One region of the Corynebacterium durum genome, then DNA from elsewhere that is predicted to be linked to it. Evidence: predicted binding sites of a transcription regulator. Region 1 holds the regulator's gene; the other holds the start of a gene.
What was found. The regulator LexA, encoded in region 1, represses DNA repair genes until DNA is damaged. The targets are predictions, from matches to a motif close to CGAACANNTGTTCG.
Positions count from the first base shown of each region.

Region 1 (9,935 bases):
CTAATGGCAAAGAATACGAACAGACCTCCGTGGGGTGCACGTGAGGTGGTTCCAAAGGACATGGAGATCGCACCAGTAACGGCGCCACCCAGCATCATGGAAGGAATCACACGTAGCGGATCGGCTGCTGCGAAGGGGATCGCACCTTCAGAGATGAAGGACAGGCCCAAAAGCCATGCAGACTTGCCGTTTTCCTGCTCGGCGGGGGTGAACAGATTCTTGCGCACAAAGGTGGCCACGGACAGCGCAATGGGTGGAACCATGCCAGCGGCCATGACGGTCGCCATGATCTTCAGGGATGCATCGTCACCGGTGGACAGCCCAGCAGTGGCGAATAGGTACGCAGCTTTGTTGACCGGGCCGCCGAGGTCGAAGCACATCATCAAGCCCAGGATGATGCCCAGTACAATAGCCGAGGAACCGGACATTCCCTTCAGTCCGTCCTGCATGGCGGTCATGAGTGCTTCCAGTGGGCGTCCGAGCAACAGGTACATGGACAGACCAACAACCAGGGACGTGAGCAGCGGGATAATCACCACAGGCATTAACGAACCGATAATGCGCGGAACCTTCCATGAACCAATCCACATGGCCACCAGACCAGCGATGATGCCGGTGATTAGACCGCCAATGAAGCCCGCGCCAACGGTGACAGAAATAGCACCACCGACGAAACCGGGGGCGATACCGGGGCGTCCAGCCAATGCGTACGCAATGTAACCAGACAACGCTGCAACCACAAAGCCCATGGCCGCCTGACCCGTAGCGAATAGCACTGCACCGAGGTATAGCAGCAGACCTGTCCGTGACACTTGTTCACCATCTTCAGTGAAAATAGTGCCAGGCAGATTGGACAAGCTGAAGTCTTTAACCACGGATTCTGCGACATCAGCAACCTGGTAGCCGCCGAAAAGGAAACCAAGCGCAAGCAGCAAACCACCGGCTGCGACAAACGGGACCATGTAAGACACACCGGTCATCACGGCTTGCTGTATGCGCTTGCCCCAGCCAAGCTGTGCGCCTTCCGCATCAGCTGACGCTTCAGCGCTACCATTACCGCCAGTCACCCTATATGCATTGGGGTTCTTTGACGCAGCGACGGCCTCTTCAATCATCTTTTTGGGCTCGTTGATGGCGCGTTTTACGCCCGATTCGATCACAGGTTTGCCCACAAACCGTTCGCGATCTTTCACGCCAACATCGGTGGCAAAAATTACAGCGTCAGCAGCGTCGATGACCTCAGACGCAACTGGCGTCACAGCTGAGGAACCCTGCGTTTCCACCACAAGTTCCACGCCGTCCATTTCCTCAGCGGTTTGGGTGAGGGAATCCGCAGCCATGTAGGTGTGGGCGATGCCAGTCGGGCAGGCGGTGATGGCAATGATGCGGGTCACATCGTTGCTTGGTGCGCTGCTTTCCGACGCCTCGGGGACAGAGGTTGCCTCAGTTGTTGCAGCTGGTGCGGTTGTCTTCTTGGGGGCAGCGTTCACGACGTTCAGCACTAGCTCGACAATTTCATCTTTCGTTGCAGCGCTGCGCAGTGCGGCCGTGAAATCCTTTTTCACCAATGCGCGGGCAAGTTTAGACAAGATTTTCAAGTGTTCTTTACCGCCACCAGCAGGGGCCGCAATGAGGAATACGAGGTTGGCGTCACCGTCGGGGCCACCAAAGTTCACAGCAGGATCCAAGCGGGCAAACGCAAGCGTTGGCTGGGTGACGGCTTCAGAGCGGCAATGTGGAATGGCAACGCCACCGGGTACGCCAGTGTCCGATTTTGCCTCACGGGCAAGGGCATCGCCTGCAAGTACGTCGGTGGAAGTAGCACGACCGGCACCCTGAACCAAGGTGGCGAGGTTCGTGATGACTTCGGTAGTGGTGCCGCCAAAGTTGGCGTCAAGCGCAACCAACTCTGGGGTGATGATGTTGTCAGTCATCGTCATTCCTTATCTGTATTAGGAAAGCTGCGTGATAGTTGTTTCAGCGACATTGATGTGCTCTGGGCTGGGGATTGTCGTACCAGGAAGGCTCGCTGCAGCCGACCCATATGCAACAGCGTTGGCAAGTGCTGTTGCATAGTCAGCCCCCTGCTGTCGTGCCATCACATACCCAGCCAGTGTGCTGTCACCAGCGCCGACGGTAGATACTGCGATGGTCGGCGGGGGAGAAGCAATCCATGTGCCCTGTTCGGTGACAAGTGCTGCGCCAGCGGCACCTAGAGTCACAAGGACCTCAGCGATATCTCGTGTGTTCAATTCTCGGGCAGCCTCTAAAACCGGCTCAAACTCGCCGCGAGCTGCGGCTGCTTCTAGCTCTTCGCCGTCAGTACCCACAATTTGCCCCAATTCTAACCCGTTTGGCTTAATTACCGTTGGGGCTGCGGAGTCTAGGTTTTCTGCCAAAGACAGCAAAGGAGCATCGGAGGTATCGACCGCAATGTTGATGTGGGGATAAGCGTTCCGCAGCTGTGCGGTGAGTGCGGAATACCAGTCAGTTGGGGCACCTGGAGGGAGGGAACCAGACATGACAACCCACGTTGCTTCTTTGGCGGCGGTGATGAGTGTGCGTTCGACCTCTGCGCGCGCGGCGTCGGAAAGCAACGAACCCGGTCCGTTGAGTTTGGTAGTCGTGCCATCGGGTTCGGTGATGGTGGTGTTAGTGCGAACGGCACCATCGTTCTGAATTGCCTGGTGGCGAATGTTAATTGCCTTGAGTAGCTCAAGGAAAGGGTCGCTAGCTGCGGCGGGGAAAAGCGCCAAGGTGTCAACGCCAGCCAACGCGCAGGCGTTGGAGACGTTGATTCCTTTACCGCCAGCAACACTGGTCACGGATTGGAGGCGCTGCACACTGTCGCGTTGCAGCTGTTCCCCAAGAGCAAGAGTGAGATCGGTACTTGGATTAGGGGTCAGCGTGAGAATCAAGAGATCACGACCTGAATATCGTTGTTACGGAGGGCGGATAAGAAGTGCTCACTTGCGTGCGCGTCGGTAATCACCACATCAATGTCGCTCAAATCGGCGAATGTGACAAGGTAATCCTGTTCAAATTTGGAGGAATCACACAGCACTACCACCTTGTTTGCGCTGGAAATCATTTCTCGTTTGATCGCAGCCTCGGAAGGATCGGGGGTAGACAAACCATGGTGAACGCTGAGGGCATTGGTGCCCATGATGGCGACATCTGCGCGAAGACTCTTTAACGTGGCAACCGCCTGTTCGCCTACCACTGCTTGGGTGTATGCCCGCATTGTTCCGCCCAAAAGGTTGACTCCTGGGATTCCTGCGGTGGAAAGCAAAATACCAACAGGCAGTGAGTTCGTGACGATAGTCCACCGCTGACCTCGGTAACTGTCCGCCATGAGCAGTGCGACAGCTGCGGTGGAAGTGCCGGAATCAATCACGATGCTGCCTGATTGTGTTGGAATAAAAGGCATTGCCGCTTGCGCGATAGCCTTCTTTTCCGCAGAATGTGACTTTTCGGACACCCAAAAAGGTTGCTCGTCTGACCTTAGGGTGTGATTTGTCACAGCACCACCATGAACACGGTGCACCAAGCCGGAGGATTCCAGATACTTCAGATCCCGGCGAATTGTCTCAGGTGTCACCGAGAAACGTTCAGCCAGTTCAGCGACACTTGCGTGACCTTGATTAGAAGCTAATGCTGTAATTTCGGCACGACGCTCGTGCACTGTGAGCATATTCACCTCCATGAGCTGGGTCTCGAATGAACATGTTGTTTCTTGTGAGATGCCGCAGCTCAATGGGTAAAAACGGGCAACTATAACGTGGAGTTGCTGCATCTACAATTGTGTTTACGCCCATTTGTGTGGGTTTGTCAACACTTTCATTTTTGGTTTGTGTGTTGTTGCCTTGAGGAACATGGTATCTTCGACGCTGAACCAAAAACCGTGAGGCAGGTACCAAAAAATGAGTAAAGTGAGCGATGACACAGTCATCACCGGCACCGGCGTCGTGCCTGGTGTCCGTTACGCAGAAGCTGTATGGATCCGTCCCCGCCCGGCACTTCCGACCTCTGGGCCGGTTGTGGAAGCTGGTGAGCGTGAAGCCGAATACGAACGATTCACCACCGCAGCCGACACAGTTGCAGAACGCCTCAGTTCACGTTCGGAAGCGGCTGATGGCGCTGCGAAGGAAGTGCTCAACGCAACAGCCGGTATGGTGCGTGACCGTGGCTGGCGCAAAGCTGTCAACAAGAACATCAAGAGTGGTCATCCGGCTGAATATGCCGTCGTAGCAGCGACCACTAAGTTCATTTCCATGTTCGAAGCCGCTGGTGGCGTGATGGCGGAGCGCGTCACCGACCTCCGTGACATCCGCGATCGCGTTATCGCTGAATTGCGCGGCGAAGAGGAACCCGGCCTTCCGCAGGTTAACGGCGAAGTGGTTCTCTTCGCCGACGATCTTTCCCCAGCAGATACTGCCGCCCTGGACACAAACCACTTTGTTGCCCTAGTCACCGAACTCGGCGGTCCTACAAGCCATACCGCTATCATCGCCAGGCAGCTCAACGTTCCTTGTATCGTCGCTGTAGGATCTAACCTCAACGACATCAAGGCGGGCGACAAGGTGCTTGTTGACGGCGCGTTGGGCACCATCACTCTCAACGCCGACCCGGAGATCGCTGTTGCTGCGGTTGCCGAATCAAAGCTTCTCGCCGAGCGCATTGCACAATGGCGCGGCCCTGCAGAAACTAAAGATGGTCACCGCGTTCAGCTTCTCGCCAACGTTCAAGATGGCAATGCAGCACGCATTGCATCTGATACACAGGCCGAGGGAATTGGCTTGTTCCGCACGGAGATGTGCTTCCTTTCGGCGCTAGAAGAACCTTCCGTCGATGAGCAAGCCGAGGTATACAAGAAAGTCCTCGAAAGGTTCCCCAACTCCAAGGTGGTTGTTCGGTCCCTTGACGCTGGCTCCGACAAGCCCGTTGCCTTTGCCACCATGGCTGATGAAATGAACCCGGCTCTTGGTGTTCGCGGTCTGCGTGTTGCTCGTGCCAACGAGCCATTGCTCACGCGCCAGCTTGATGCTATTGCTAAGGCCGTCAAGGAACTTGGACGCGACGAAAACGCTCCGACATGGGTCATGGCCCCCATGGTGGCCACCGCCCGTGAGGCTAAGTGGTTTGCAGGACTGTGCGCCGAGCGTGGACTTGTCGCCGGTGCCATGATTGAGGTTCCGGCCGCTGCTCTGATGGCAGACAAAATTATGCCCCACCTCGACTTTGTCTCCATTGGTACCAATGACCTCACGCAGTACACAATGGCGGCTGACCGCATGTCCCCTCAATTGGCATACCTTACCGATCCGTGGCAGCCTGCCGTTCTCCGCTTGATCCAGCACACGTGTGAAGAGGGCAAGCGTACTAACACGGCGGTGGGTGTGTGCGGTGAAGCCGCCGCTGATCCGCTGCTGGCCTGTGTGTTGGTCGGCCTGGGCGTGAATTCCCTGTCTAGCGCATCTACGGCCATCGCCGGCGTCGGTGCTCAGCTTTCCGCCATTGACTTTGACACCTGCGTGAAAGCCGCCGAAGCTGCCATCAACGCAGAAGGTGCGACAGAAGCGCGACAGAAAGTACGTGACATTCTCCAGCCATAGTTGCTATTAGTGGCTAGAAAAGAAAGGTCGTATCCCTCGCCTTAAAGGTAGGGGATACGACCTTTTTATTGTGGTTTTCCCGATACTTACTGGGCAATGACCACCTGAATTTCACGGTCGCGGAGGGAATCAACAATGGATTGTGGGGCACCGGAATCAGTGATCACAACATCAATGTCGTCAATTCCGGCGAAGCTCACAAGGTAATCGCATCCCATTTTGGTAGCATCGCACAGCACTACGACCTTACGGGCATTAATAATCATGGCGCGTTTTACCGCAGCTTCCTGCGAATCTGCGGTAGAAAGACCGTGGTCCAAGGTAAGGGCGTTGGTGCCGATGAACGCGACGTCGGCACGCATGAGCGCCAAAGTGCGTAGTGCCGTATCGCCCACAACGGCTTGGGTAATCGCTCGAACACTGCCACCCAGCAGCTGTACCTCGTCAAGCCCCGCAGAGGCTAGGCTCATAGCGATGGGTAGGCAGTTGGTGACGATAGACCACTGCCGGGCATTTGGATGGTCCGCGATAAGTTCTGCCAACGGTGCCAGCGTTGTGCCCGCGTCTAGGAACATGCCCCCCTGAGCTGCCGGAAGAAAATCAAGCGCCGCCCGGGCGATAGCTGACTTTGCTGATGAGGCTGACTTTGCACGCGCATCGACAGTAAGCTCCGCAGTTTGGAAGTTTTGGCTTGCCACCGCACCGCCATGGACCCGGTGCACTGTGCCTTCATTGTCAAGAACGGCAAGATCGCGTCGAATCGTCTCGGCAGTAACATCAAACCGTGCTGCAAGCTCAGTGACATTCACTCGCCCCTCAATCGCAGTAAGAGATGCGATTTGACGACGGCGCTCCTCGGCGTACATGAAACTCCTTAAGTCAGAAGCGGCAGGGCTTGTTTATGCCCGATTCACGTACCTATTTTGTCATGTCTTCCCCCCAAGGCAGACAAAACGGGGGTAGCGAAAAAATGAAAAACAACACTAGCATCAAAAAATAGGCACCGTCGGATGTGTTCGACCTGCGAAAATTGGCGAATATCGGGCATTTGCGTTGTGCTCGTCACGTTTAGTCAACAAACCAAAAATAGGGGGACTGAACCGGAAGCACCCCCGCTTATCTTTCGTCGTACACACGACGATAAGCGGGGGCGCGGCTTACCCCTTTTTAGAGTTTCCGCATCAGAGACACGACTTTGCCCATAATCTGAGCGTTCTCACCGGGGATGGGGGAGAACGCATCGTTATGGGGCAGAAGCCACACTCCGGTGGAATCCTTATGGAATTCCTTCACTGTAGCCTCACCATCAATCATTGCAGCAACAAACTCGCCCTGTTCAGCGACAGGTTGAGAGCGTACTACCACCCAGTCACCGTCTAAGATGCCTGCATCGCGCATGGACTCGCCCACGACTTGCAGCATGTATAGCTCCCCGTCGCCCACAATCTCTGCAGGTAGCGGGAAGTAGTCCTCAACATTTTCTTCCGCAAGGATCGGGCTTCCTGCTGCAATGGAGCCAACCACAGGAATGTAACTAGGTGTGGGTATATCCTCAGGAAGGTCCTCAACTTGGGTAACCGGCCTGCTGGGCTTCGGCCCAGTTTTGGGGGCATCAGCATCTGGCAGGTGTCGAACATCAACGGCCCGAGGTTTCTTCGGATCGCGTCGCAGAAAACCCTTTTTCTCTAATTCCTTCAACTGGTAGGCCACCGACGAGGTCGATTGCAGGCCAGCGGCATCGCCGATCTCGCGGATGCTTGGTGGGTATCCGCGGAGCACAACAGCATCCCGAATGACCTCCAGTATTCTCCGCTGACGTGCCGTCAGGTTCTTCGGATCAGGCTTGTTAACTGGCTTGTTCACAACATCCCCTTATTGACTGTGATCATTACGATCACAACGTTCCGGTAACAACGCACGAATCCATGGTGAGGAACATGGCGCAACGCTCATTCAGCTTGGTAGGTGTGAGTCGCACATAAGCTGCACATACGGCCAGCGCAGGGAGCAAAAGATTCGAACAGTGCGCTATAGCTGATCTGCAGACAACCATGTTCAGCCTGGATTCATACACCCAACAATACACAAGCGCAGGGAAAAGTGGGACGAGTGTTCGAGAAATTACCCCCGCACTCTAGACAATGTCTGGGGTGGGTGCTATATATCGAACATATGAATCAATGAGTGCCGCGCCTTGTTGGGTTCGTTCGATAAGGTTCTGTGTGCACTGACAAAGCGTTGTGCAGGTAAGTTTGGGAAAGGACTTTTTCATGACTCTTACATTTGATGCCCTTTATGCTGGTGATATTCTGGATTTCTCGCATCCGGAGATGTTTGGTGAGCGTGGCTATGATATGGGTTCTTGTGATGGCTACATGCAGCAACCTACGCCTCATGTTCGAATGGGATCCGTCCACATTCGAATGGAAGAGCGTGAATTATATGACGTGTATGACGCAGAAATGCAAGGTAATAATGGCGGTTCGCGAGTGTGGGCAACTGTTCGCACCGTCGTTGTGGGAGGTCTTGCGGGGCTGATTTTTGTGGCGGGTGTGTGGTTTGCGAGTAGCAAAGAAGACACCGTGTCAGACTCAGCTATCACGGATGCAAAGATCACAGTGCGTAGTCACCAGTAGTTTTATCGGATGAAGTGAATGATGAGATGGCAACCTTGAGGTGAAACCTTGCTTGAGGATCTCGGACTCGTGGGGGTAGCGTCAGCAGCTACTATAAGGGTATATGCGCCCCTATTGCCTGTATCACAACCGGGGGTAGCACATTACCGTTACCTATGATGGGACTCTGCCATGTATTGTCCGTTCTGCCACAAAGATCAATCTAAGGTTATTGATTCACGCACCATTGAATCAGGTGCGACTATCCGTCGACGCCGTGAATGTACCAGCTGTGGTGGACGCTTCACCACAGTGGAAAAAGCTCTGCTTATCGTCGTGAAACGGAATGGTCTGACGGAGCCCTTTAGCCGTGACAAGGTAATAGTTGGTGTGAAACGGGCGTGCCAAGGAAGGGACGTGTCGGAAGATGCGCTTAAGCGTCTTGCGCAAACCGTGGAGGAGTCTGTGCGATCGCATGGAGGTTCACAGGTTCACGCCAACGATATTGGCTTAGCTATTCTGGACCCGTTGCGAGAGCTAGATGAGGTGGCGTACTTACGTTTCGCGTCTGTGTACAAGTCATTTGAAAGCGCGGAAGATTTCGAGTCGGAAATTCGCATGATGCGTCGACAATCCAGATTGGCTGCACGAAGCTCTGAATCACACCGTTCACGCAGATAATACTGCTAGCGAAGCTTGTCCACCGCTTTCTGTATCCTGCGTTCGGACACTGCATGGGCGGTGCCAAGGCGCTGCGCGAACAAACTCACTCTGAGTTCCTCCACCATCCACCACACGTTTTTGACCTCCCGGGACTTTGCTCTGGAAGACGGTAGTTGTGCCAGACGCTGGCGTATATAGTCTGTCACGTCCGCGATAATGTCCTGGTTATCGGCATCACGGTCTGGGTGGGTCTCCATGTCCTCTAACCGAATGAGCATTGCCTGCAGGTAGCGGGGAAGATGCTTGAGGTGTGACATGCCATGGACAGAAATGGCATGAGGCGGAAGTAAAAACTCCAGCTGGGCAGTCATGTCATCAATGGCATCGCCTGACCAGCGTTTTAGTTCTTCAACGACATTGTGATAGTCCGCCAGTGCTGGTGCTAGTTGGACAATAATCTGTCTCACCGTTGCTGGAACTGTTGGCGCGATGGTAGCGCGTAGCTGTTCAAACTCGTCTGGTGATCGTGCTGGTCCACCAGCTTCCAACATGGCATCTCGGATTGCTGTCACCCGGGCATCATCAACGAGGCCAGCTGCACCCCCATGGGGGTAGTGCTCTACCGCCACTCGTTGTTTCAAAGGGAGACCATTTAGCATTCGTTGCACGCTCACAGTAATGTCCCGCATGAGTAGCGTCAGCGTGGCCGTCATCATTGAAGCATCTGCAGCGGCTTTGGTCGGAAGCACCTGGATACTCACACCCTGAGGTGTGACCGCTAATGCCGGGTAGGCCACTACTTTTTGCCCATCTACCGTAGTGATAACCTCCTCATCGATTGCCCCGAGAGTGTCGTTTGTCCATGCTTCGACCACCGAGGACCCGGAGGAGCCAGCCACGCGACCAACTGATGAGGTGACTTTCTCGGCTTGACGTTCCTGTAAAGCGGTGAGGTCTTTGTCACGATCAATGATGTCGCCACGTTTGTCCACAGCTGCAAATGACATTCGAAGATGAGGGGGCAGTTGTGACAACTGGAAGT
Region 1 covers NZ_CP047200.1:1,623,178-1,633,112, reverse strand. Annotated here, with positions in the region: gene CDUR_RS07580 (PTS fructose transporter subunit IIABC) at 1-1,934, opposite strand, end outside; gene CDUR_RS07575 (1-phosphofructokinase family hexose kinase) at 1,953-2,918, opposite strand; gene CDUR_RS07570 (DeoR/GlpR family DNA-binding transcription regulator) at 2,915-3,694, opposite strand; gene ptsP (phosphoenolpyruvate--protein phosphotransferase) at 3,924-5,615, shown strand; gene sugR (transcriptional regulator SugR) at 5,702-6,481, opposite strand; gene lexA (transcriptional repressor LexA) at 6,783-7,478, opposite strand; gene CDUR_RS07550 (hypothetical protein) at 7,886-8,251, shown strand; gene nrdR (transcriptional regulator NrdR) at 8,423-8,911, shown strand; gene hrpA (ATP-dependent RNA helicase HrpA) at 8,917-9,935, opposite strand, start outside.

Region 2 (9,935 bases), 290 kb from region 1:
GGTTGACTGACACGCCCTCTGAATAGGGGTCAAAACCGTCGCGTTGCATCGCGCCCTGCATTAGGTACGAGTACACGTCGCGTGAGAGCATCGGTGCCGCGAAAATCAGCGGAATGATCCACGCCCACACGCAACGCTGAATGGAATCAGCCGTGACTGCGTCAGGTGTGGAGAACAGACTTCTACCCAGCTGTGCCCACGTGACCACGATCAGCACAATCCCCACACCAAACAGCGCGTTGAACATACCTGCGCCGTGGCCAAATGCCAAAAAAGACCAGCCCAGTGCATCCAACACACCGCCGCGATACCGCACCGCGCCACCACCATAAGAGCCAATGGCGAGCACCGTTGCGCCTATCACGCCGAGCCACAGTGGTGTGCGGAAAACCTTCATCATCATCTTGCCTGTCGTGTCACATGGTGCGGGTAGTCGCCTTGATCGCAAGCCCTCGCAATGCTTCGGCAACATCGGGGTTGATCTGTGCCTCCTCCAAATGAGCCAAACCAGATGCGGTGAGCTCCGCAATGCGGTCCTCCACTACTTGCCGCGCACCAGTAGCAGAAATAATGTCGGTGAGGGCCGCAATTTCCTCGGGTGTTTTTACTGTACCTATGCCACGCCGTAAGGCTTCAGCAGCGGTCGGATTATGGGCGTCGGCAAGCGCCAATGCTGAGGCGACAAGCACCGTGCGCTTGCCTTCGCGCAGATCATCACCAGCGGGTTTCCCCGTCACCGCAGGATCGCCGAATACTCCTAAAACATCATCACGCAGCTGGAAGGCCACGCCAATATCCGCGCCGAACTTGCGATAGGCATCCACCACGGGCTGCGGGGCGTCGGCAAGCGCGGCCCCAATATGCAGCGGGCGTTCAATGGTGTAAGCGGCGGTTTTAAAACGGTTCACCCGCTCCGCATCCTCCAGACGCTCGCTACCTGACGCCTCCAGAGACACATCCAGCAGTTGACCAGCAATAACCTCCGAGCGCATCGCCCGCCACGGCTCCTGAACCCGCTGCAAGGCCGCCGCCGACAAACCCGATGAATGCACCAGATCGTCCGCCCATGCCAGGGCAAAATCACCCAACAAAATAGCAACAGACCTGCCAAAATGCGCCGAATCCCCGGACCAGCCACGTTCCCTGTGGCGTGTCTCCACCGTGCGATGTGCCGTCGGACGTCCGCGCCGCGTATCCGAGGAGTCAATAATGTCGTCGTGAAGAAGGGCACACGCCTGGATCAACTCCAAGGAACTCACCGCACGCAACACCGCCTGCGGATCCTCCGAACCACCCACGCCCGTATAACCTGCCCAGGCAAACAACGGTCGCAGCCGCTTCCCACCACCCAACACAAACTGTTCCAACACGTCCACAGCTTCCGGTTGTATACCGGCCAGGTGGTTGCGCTGTCGGGCAAAAAACTCCACTAATACGGCCTGAACCGCTTCTGGGACCTCATCCAACGTCACCATGCGTGCACTCAACCCAACAACCCCTTCTACTCACTACGCCTACTCAAAGAATAAGATACCCAGGCATGCACCCCCATAACATTCCCGCAAACCTTCAAGTCCCTATCTCCCGCGCCATTTCCCTGCGCAGTCCCGGTCAGGTGCCTTTCTCCGTCGAATTCATGCCACCGCGTGACGACGCCGCGGAAGCACGCCTCTGGGCCGCCGCTACAACATTCCATGACCTCGGTGCCTGTTTCGTCTCCGTCACCTACGGCGCCGGAGGATCCACTCGCGAACGCACCAGCCGTGTCGCCCGGCGACTGGCCAAACAGCCCCTTACCACGCTCGTCCACCTTACCCTTGTGGACCATACTGAAGACGAACTTCGCGCCATCCTGCGGGAATACTCCGAACTCGGGTTGACCAACCTTCTCGCTTTGCGGGGCGACCCGCCAGGGGACCCCCTCGGCGAGTGGTGCACCACCAATGGCGGGTACTCCTACGCCAACGAACTCATCGACCTTGTGCATGCCATGCCTGAATGCCAGCACTTTGACATTGGCATTGCATCTTTTCCCGAAGGGCACCACCGCGCCCGCACCCTTGAAGACGACACGTACTATACCCTGGCGAAATTGCGCGCCGGGGCGCAGTACTCCATCACGCAAATGTTCTTTGATGTGGACCATTACCTGCGGTTGCGGGACCGGCTCGCTGCGGCGGATCCCGAACACGGCACCAAACCTGTGATCCCCGGTCTGATGCCGATCACGAGTCTGAGGTCTGTGCGCCGCCAAGTCGAACTTTCTGGCGCGGCGCTGCCGTCGGCATTGGAGGAACGCCTGGAACGAGCTGCGGCTGGGGACGAAGAGAAAAACCGCGATGAGATCCGCAAAGTGGGTATCGAGGTCACCACAGCCATGGCCGAACGCCTCATCGAGGAAGGGGCTCCGGACCTGCATTTTATGACCCTTAACTTTGCTCGCGCTACCCAAGAAGTCCTTCATAATTTGGGTATGGCACCAGCATGGGGAACCGATGCTGGGCAGGATGCAATTCGTTAATACTCTGGGGACTTTTCTGTTGTGGATTTTTCCAGCCGGAGGTAGAGAACCGCGAAGGGGCGTTCATCCCCGCGGAAGAGAAAATTGCGCAGAATATCCATAAACCCAAAGGAACGGTACAGGCCGAACGCGCGGTTATTTTCCCCGGCGACTTCTGGGGTAGAGAGGATGGCGTAGGGGGAATTCACGCCTGCCAGCAACTCTGTGAGTAGGGCTCGGCCGACACCGCGTCCCTGATAATCGGGGAGAACGTGGACTTCGGCGACCTCAAAATAATCGTTGAGCGCCACTGAGCGGGGATCGCTGTTGCGGACTGCCTGTCGAATCTGGCTGTGCCACCACTGTTGTGCCCGGCCTAAGTGCCCATACGCCACCCCAACGATCCTGGATCCATCCAGTGCGTAGACCGCGCGAAACTCCGGGAACATCACTGCGTTGCGCCACGCGGTGTTCCGTACAGCCCTTACTTTGGGGTGGTAGTCCATGGCAGTGATGTACACATCAACGAGTTGAGGGCAGTGATCAAGGAACTCGGTGGGGGACAGCGTGTGAATAGTTACAGGCACTACTCCATCTCATCATGAATTGTGTCTTGCCGCTGAAGAAGAGAGAGGGGAAGGGGTGCTCAGCGCAGCGCATAGCCATAATTATCGAACATATGATCGAAAATTGAAGAGGTGGTGTCTGGTGGGGATTTTATAGTGAGGCCACGATCGGAAGATGGAGAAAGGAGATGATGATGGCCACGGTTATTTCCGCAACAACACGGTTTGGCGGACGCGGGGAAGCTAAGCGTGCGGAGTTTTTGGGGAAGGCGCACGTGTTGCTCACGCAGTCCCAGGTTGCGCTTCGTGCGGGCGACGAAGCCTCCGCGCTGGAACTTGCATATCAGGCTGCGCTGCGGACGGCGGGTGCGCGTATTGCGGTCAGTGCAGTGGCTCAGCGTAAGCGCAAACCGCACGGGGCGTGGGATCAATTAGCTTTGGTTGATGAAACGGGGGTGGAACAGGCGGCTGATTTTAAGGCTTTTTCTAAGCTTCGCTCGCGGGTGTCTAGCGGTATGGAAGTCGAGGTTGATCCGGTTATAGTGCGTGAGTTTGTCCAGCGTGTGCGGGGTTTTCTTGATTCAGTAGATGCGGAGGCTGGCTGGGTTTCTGAGGTTGCATAGTTGTATGAAAGCAATGGAGCGGGGGCAGCAAATGGTTGATCTCGGCGCGAGGCGTAATCACTAGGTAGATTAGGTGGGAACTTTGGCGCTACGCTAGACGTTGCCACCATAAGAAAGCTATTGCCTGAGCATTAATGGGAGGAACAGTGGCTCTTTCAGAGCAGGAACAGCGGATGCTTCGCGAGATTGAGCAGTCCCTTTTGGCTGATGATCCAAAATTTAGTGCCGCTGTCAAAAACGCTGGCGCGTTTGCTGGAGAATCGCGGACTGGTGGACTGACTATCCGCGGCATTGCCCTTTTTATGCTTGGGTTGGTGTTGTTGGTCGGTGGAGTTGCCTTAAGTCAACAAAACTTATGGTTTGTCACTATTAGTGTGGTCGGATTCCTGTTGATGTTTGGTGCGGCGATGTGGATGTTGCAGGGTGGGGCACGTCGTCAATCCATAGAGAGGCGACAGCGCTTTCTAAGGCAGACTCCTGCTGACAGCAATAGCAGTGTTGCTAGTCGGATGGAGGATAATTTCCGCCGTCGCTTCGACGAACATTAGAACATTCCATACTACCGTCTGCGGCCCCCACGGGGGCCGCTTTTTTCGTGTCGGGGTTGTGCTGTTTCTGAGCATTCATTGTGTTCCCACTTCTCCCCACCCACATCTCCCACTTTGCCCCACCTAAGGCGGCGCTCAGCCAATTTTGGTCAGCAAATCCCCAGCTCGCGGGTGTAGATGTTGTGCTTTGGGGGATTTGAGGGCAAATCATATTGATGGGGAAATTGTTACTTAGAGTGGCGGCTGGGGGTAAATTTTTGGCTGTTTTCAAAATTTCTCCCACTCGGGAAAATAGTGTATGACCAGCGTCAAAAGGTGTGTCAAATCTGCTAAATGGTGTGCTGAGTGTTGCTGGTGGGGCAAAGTGGGGTAGGGTGGGGTGCAGTGGTGGGGCGGTTGAGCTTCAATCGGCCCGCAACTATGTGGCTTCAAGCCTCAAGGTGAGCGCCCCTAGTGAGTTAGTGAGGAAAGGTAGGGCCGAGCATGTTTCTTGGTACCTACACTCCAAAGCTTGATGACAAAGGGCGGTTGACTCTCCCGGCGAAATTCCGCGAGGAACTGGCTGGCGGGTTGATGATCACCAAGGGGCAGGATCACAGTCTTGCGGTTTATCCGCGTGAGGAGTTTGCGGCACGGGCACGTAAAGCAGCCGCTGTTTCTCGCACGAACCCCGAGGCGCGAGCGTTTATTCGTAACTTGGCGGCCAGTGCTGATGAGCAGCGTCCAGACGGACATGGGCGAATTACGTTGTCGGCGGCGCATCGCCAGTACGCGGGTCTTACCAAAGAATGTGTAGTAATCGGTTCAGTGGATTTTCTGGAAATCTGGGACGCCGAAGCTTGGGCAACGTACCAGGCTGAAACTGAAGCCGCCTTCTCTGCTGCTGAAGACGACGTTTTGGGTGGTCTGCTGTAGCAGGTTGGAGTGTGTGTACGGACTCTGCTTGGCGGAGTTGCTCTGGTGTACTTCCCCAACATCAGATCAATGACCCCGGGCAGGGCCCTACGCACACCCCGGCAGTTTGTTTTGTGAATGAGGAGGTGATCAACCTAGATGCACGGGCATGTTCCAGTTTTGCGTGATCGTGTTACTGAGTTGATTGCAGACCCTGTTCGCGAAATGGGCGACAAGGCAGTCATTGTTGACGGCACATTAGGTGCCGGAGGGCATGCTGAGTTTTTCTTGAGATCTTTTCCAAAGGCGTGCGTAATTGGCCTGGATAGGGACCGATTAGCCGCTGAAGGAGCTCAGGAACGACTCGCCACTTACGGCGAGCGTTTTGGTTTTTACCACACTCGTTTTGATGGCCTAGGCACGGCAATTGAAACTGGTGAGGGGGAGCCGTTTGAGCGGGCTCGGACCTACGGGGTATCAGGAGCGTTGTTTGATTTGGGTGTGTCGTCGATGCAATTGGATCAGACGGAACGAGGTTTTGCGTATAAAACTGATGCTCCGCTGGATATGCGTATGGATCCTTCACAGGGAATCACTGCTGCGGAGGTGTTGAACACCTACTCGCACGGTGACCTTGCGCGGGTACTGAAAACCTACGGAGATGAGCGTTTCGCGGGCAAGATTGCGTCAGCTGTGCTGCGCGAGCGGGAGAAAGAACCGTTCACAACGTCTGCTCGCCTTGTGGAGTTGCTGTATGCGACCATTCCGGCCGCTACTCGACGCCACGGTGGTCATCCTGCTAAACGCACGTTTCAGGCGCTGCGGGTTGAGGTGAACGCCGAACTGGATTCCCTAGAGCGGGTGATTCCCATGATTGCTGACGAACTCACTGTTGGTGGGCGAGTGGTGTTCATGAGCTATCAGTCGCTGGAGGACAAGATTGTGAAGCGACAGTTGGCGGAGATGACAAAGTCGCAATCTCCGCCCGGGTTGCCGATGGAGCTGCCGGGCACGGCCCCTAAGTTCCGGCTGGTAACGCGCGGTGCTGAGAAGGCAACTGCGCAGGAAGTGGAAGATAACCCCCGGGCAGCCCCGGTACGGGTTCGGGCAATGGAACGAATAGGAAGGTAATGCAATGACAATAACGAGTGGTACCCGTGGCAATACTGCATTGCTCGACCGTCCGGTGCGGAAGAGGACGACGACGCTCACGCCGTCGAGAAGCATTCCGCAGCGGCGTCGGTTCCAGCACACACCTGGGTCAAAGCAGGTTGTGTCTGTACGCGGTCGTCGTGTTGTAGCGCCAAAGGCACGTCCGGGTGTCATTCGTTTTGCGTCGCTGATTGTTGCGCTGTTGGTGTGCGGCGTGGTGGGAATGATGGTGCTATCAGGCACGTCCACCGAGCAGACATTCCGTTTGCAGCAGTTGCGGTCGCAGGACACGCAATTGGCGAACCAGCTAGAGACGCTGCGTCGTGATGTGGAGGATGCGAAGTCGGCAGCCGAGGTTGCTCGCCAGGCTTCCGAGAATGGTTTTGTGGTGGCTGAGCAGCCTGGTGTGCTTGTTGTGCAGCCGAATGGCGCGATAGAAGAACAGCGAGTAGCGGACCCGGGGGCAACACGGCCTATTGTTGATGTGAATGGTCGTTCAACACGGTCGTCGAACCCGGCATCCAGCAACCCGTCAGAGACGCGTGAAGTGTCGGGCAACTTGGAAGCTATTCCTAATAACGACGTGCAGGTTCCGGCCCAGCTTCCGGCGGTGACTCCGTACGCGCCGACGGTTCGGAACCCACAGGCAGGTAGGTGACACACAGTGAGTTCACGCCCCCAGCGTGATCGTAGAAGAGCGGGACAAGATACTTTGTCCCGCGCTTCGTCGTATCGCACACAGCCACAACCAAAAAGACGTACCCAAGCCCAGGTGGTGGCGCATCGTTTGAAGATCGCCAGCAATATCGCCTTGCTTGTGTTGGTGGTGTTGATCGCCCGGTTGGCGTGGGTGCAGCTGGTCTGGGGGCCTGATTTGTCGGTCGCTGCCCAACAGCAGAGGACGCGTGTGTTTACGGATCCGGCTCGTCGTGGTGAGATCACCGATAAGTCTGGTAATCAGTTAGCGTTCACGATGCAGGCGAGGTCGTTGACTGTGTCCCCGAAGGTATTGCGGGACGAGATTCAGGCCCGCCACGAGATGAAGCCAGACGAGTACGGCACGGTGGATGAGGTGCTGAAGGAAATTTCTGAGGAAATTCCGAAAATGGTGAAAAACTCAGGAAATCAACCCAGCAAAGTGAACTCCAAGGAGATTATGGAGAAACTGCGCGCCGACACAAACTATGAGGTGTTGGTGCGCAATGTCGACCCCGACGTGGCCGCAGATGTTACCAAGAAGTTTGAGGGGGTGGCTGCGGACCATCAGGATATTCGTCAGTATCCCAACGGTGCCATCGGGGAGAATGTGATTGGCAAGATCAGCATGGATGGGGAGGGGCAGTTCGGCCTTGAAGCATCCTCGGACGCGATGCTCGCCGGGGTGGATGGCAAGCGAACATTAGATGTGTCCGCCCGTGGCCAGGCCATTCCTGGAACCCAGCGTGACGAGGTTGCCGTGATCAACGGCGCGAATGTGGAGTTGACCCTGGATCTGGATCTGCAGACCTACGTCCAGCAGCAACTGGAGCAGGCGAAGACACAGTCGAAGGCTAAGGGGGCGTCGGCGGTGGTGCTGGATGCGAAGACGGGCGAGGTGTTGGCGATGGCCAACACCGGCACCATCGATCCCAACGGTGACATCACAAGCCAGCTGGATAAGGGAAAAAACTTTGATAACCCGTCCGTGACCTCGCCGTTTGAGCCCGGCTCGGTAGCCAAGGTGATTACCGCTGCGGCGGCTATTGAAGACGGCGTGACCAAGCCGGATGAAGTACTGCAGGTTCCGGGCAGCATCAACATGTCCGGGGTGACGGTCAAGGATGCGTGGGAGCACGGCACCGTCGGATACACCACAACGGGTGTGTTTGGTAAGTCCTCCAACGTGGGGACGCTGATGCTGGCGCAGCGCGTGGGTGAAGATCGTTTCGCCGATATGCTGGAGAAGTTCGGTGTGGGTCAGGCGACCGGTATTGAGTTGCCCAGCGAATCGGAAGGTCTGCTGCCCGCCCGATCCCAGTGGTCCGGTGGCACCTTTGCTAACCTGCCTATTGGGCAGGGTATGTCTGTGACATTGTTGCAAATGGCGGGGATTTACCAGGCTATTGCGAATGATGGTGAGCGCATTGAGCCGCGCATCGTCAAAAAGATTACTGATGCGAATGGTGTGGAGCAGGAAGTGCCGGAGGCGAAACGGACCCGGGTGGTCAGTCCTCAGACCGCGCAAACAGTGGCCGGCATGTTCCAGTCTGTGGTGCAGAGCGATTCTGCCGGGGTTCAGCAGGGTACGGGTGCTGCCGCTGCGGTGGATGGTTACCAGGTTGCCGGTAAGACGGGTACCGCCCAGCAGGTGGACCCGGCGTGTAACTGCTATTCCAATTCCAAATATTGGATCACGTTTGCGGGGCTTGCCCCGGTGGATAATCCGCGTTTTGTGGTGGGCCTGATGTTGGACGCTCCGGAGCGTGGCGTGCATGGTGAGGGTGGACAGTCGGCCGCCCCGTTGTTCCACGATATTGCTGCATGGTTGCTTAATCGCGATAACGTGCCGCTTTCACCCGAGTTGCCTGGGCAGCTGGTACTGCAGGCTAACTGAGTGTGGTGGCGGTTATAGAATGTTTTCAATCAGAACTTTTAAGAAGGAGACCTTGTGGTGAGTGCGCCGTCGTTGGGAGAGTTAGCCTCTCTGTCAGGAGGGACTATTTACCAAGGTCAGGACGTTACAGTGGAGGCTATTGGGTTGGTGGCCCAGGAACTCGCCCCGGGGGCGTTGTTCGCGGCGGTACCAGGGACGCGCGTTCATGGTGCGACCTTTGCCGCAGATACGGAGGCCGCCGCGATTCTCACGGACGAGGCAGGTGTGGAGATCCTGCAGAAGGCGGGGGAGACTCGCCCAATCCTGGTAGTTCCGCATGTGCGTTCGGTGTTGGGGAAAGTATCTGCCCGGGTGTTTGGGGATCCGTCGCAGCAGTTGACCATGATCGGTATTACGGGAACCTCCGGTAAGACGACCACCAGTTACCTTCTGGAGGCTGGTCTGATGGCCGAAGGGCATAAGGTGGGGCTGATCGGTACTACGGGTACTCGCATTGATGGTGTGGCTGTTCCCACGAAACTGACTACGCCGGAGGCCCCGAAGCTTCAGGAACTGTTTGCCCAGATGCGGGACGAGGGGGTCACGCATGTGGTGATGGAGGTCTCCAGCCACGCAATTGCGCTGGGCCGAGTGGCGGGCACACATTTCACAGTGGGGGCTTTTACTAATTTGTCCCAGGATCACCTGGATTTTCACCACTCTATGGAGGAGTATTTCGAGGCTAAGGCCGCGTTTTTCCGTCCGGGACCGGAGCATTCCGTGGTGTGTGTGGACGATGCGTGGGGCCGCAGGATGGCTGAGGTGGCGGGCGTCGATACGCTGACGGTGTCCACCGGTTCGGAGCCGGCTGCGGTGACTACACACAATATTGTGGTGGAACCGGACGGCAGCCAGCGCTTTGAGGTGCTTATCGACGGCGCTCCCATTCCCGTTCACCTGCCTGTTCCGGGTGCGTTCAACGTGGCGAATGCGGCGCTGGCGCTGGCTGCGGCGTCTGCAGCTGGGAGCGATCCGCAGGTTGTCGCTCAAGGCATGTCCACCATTCAGGTACCGGGTCGT
Region 2 covers NZ_CP047200.1:1,917,280-1,927,214, reverse strand. Annotated here, with positions in the region: gene CDUR_RS08960 (alpha-(1->6)-mannopyranosyltransferase A) at 1-403, opposite strand, end outside; gene CDUR_RS08955 (polyprenyl synthetase family protein) at 417-1,475, opposite strand; gene metF (methylenetetrahydrofolate reductase [NAD(P)H]) at 1,541-2,521, shown strand; gene CDUR_RS08945 (GNAT family N-acetyltransferase) at 2,518-3,087, opposite strand; gene CDUR_RS08940 (SAV_6107 family HEPN domain-containing protein) at 3,255-3,689, shown strand; gene CDUR_RS08935 (DUF3040 domain-containing protein) at 3,836-4,237, shown strand; gene mraZ (division/cell wall cluster transcriptional repressor MraZ) at 4,721-5,152, shown strand; gene rsmH (16S rRNA (cytosine(1402)-N(4))-methyltransferase RsmH) at 5,291-6,262, shown strand; gene ftsL (cell division protein FtsL) at 6,267-6,941, shown strand; gene CDUR_RS08915 (peptidoglycan D,D-transpeptidase FtsI family protein) at 7,056-8,876, shown strand; gene CDUR_RS08910 (UDP-N-acetylmuramoyl-L-alanyl-D-glutamate--2,6-diaminopimelate ligase) at 8,931-9,935, shown strand, end outside.
Region 2: CDUR_RS08940 (SAV_6107 family HEPN domain-containing protein) is a predicted target of LexA. The motif match lies at 3,173-3,186, and genes of this name have one in related genera.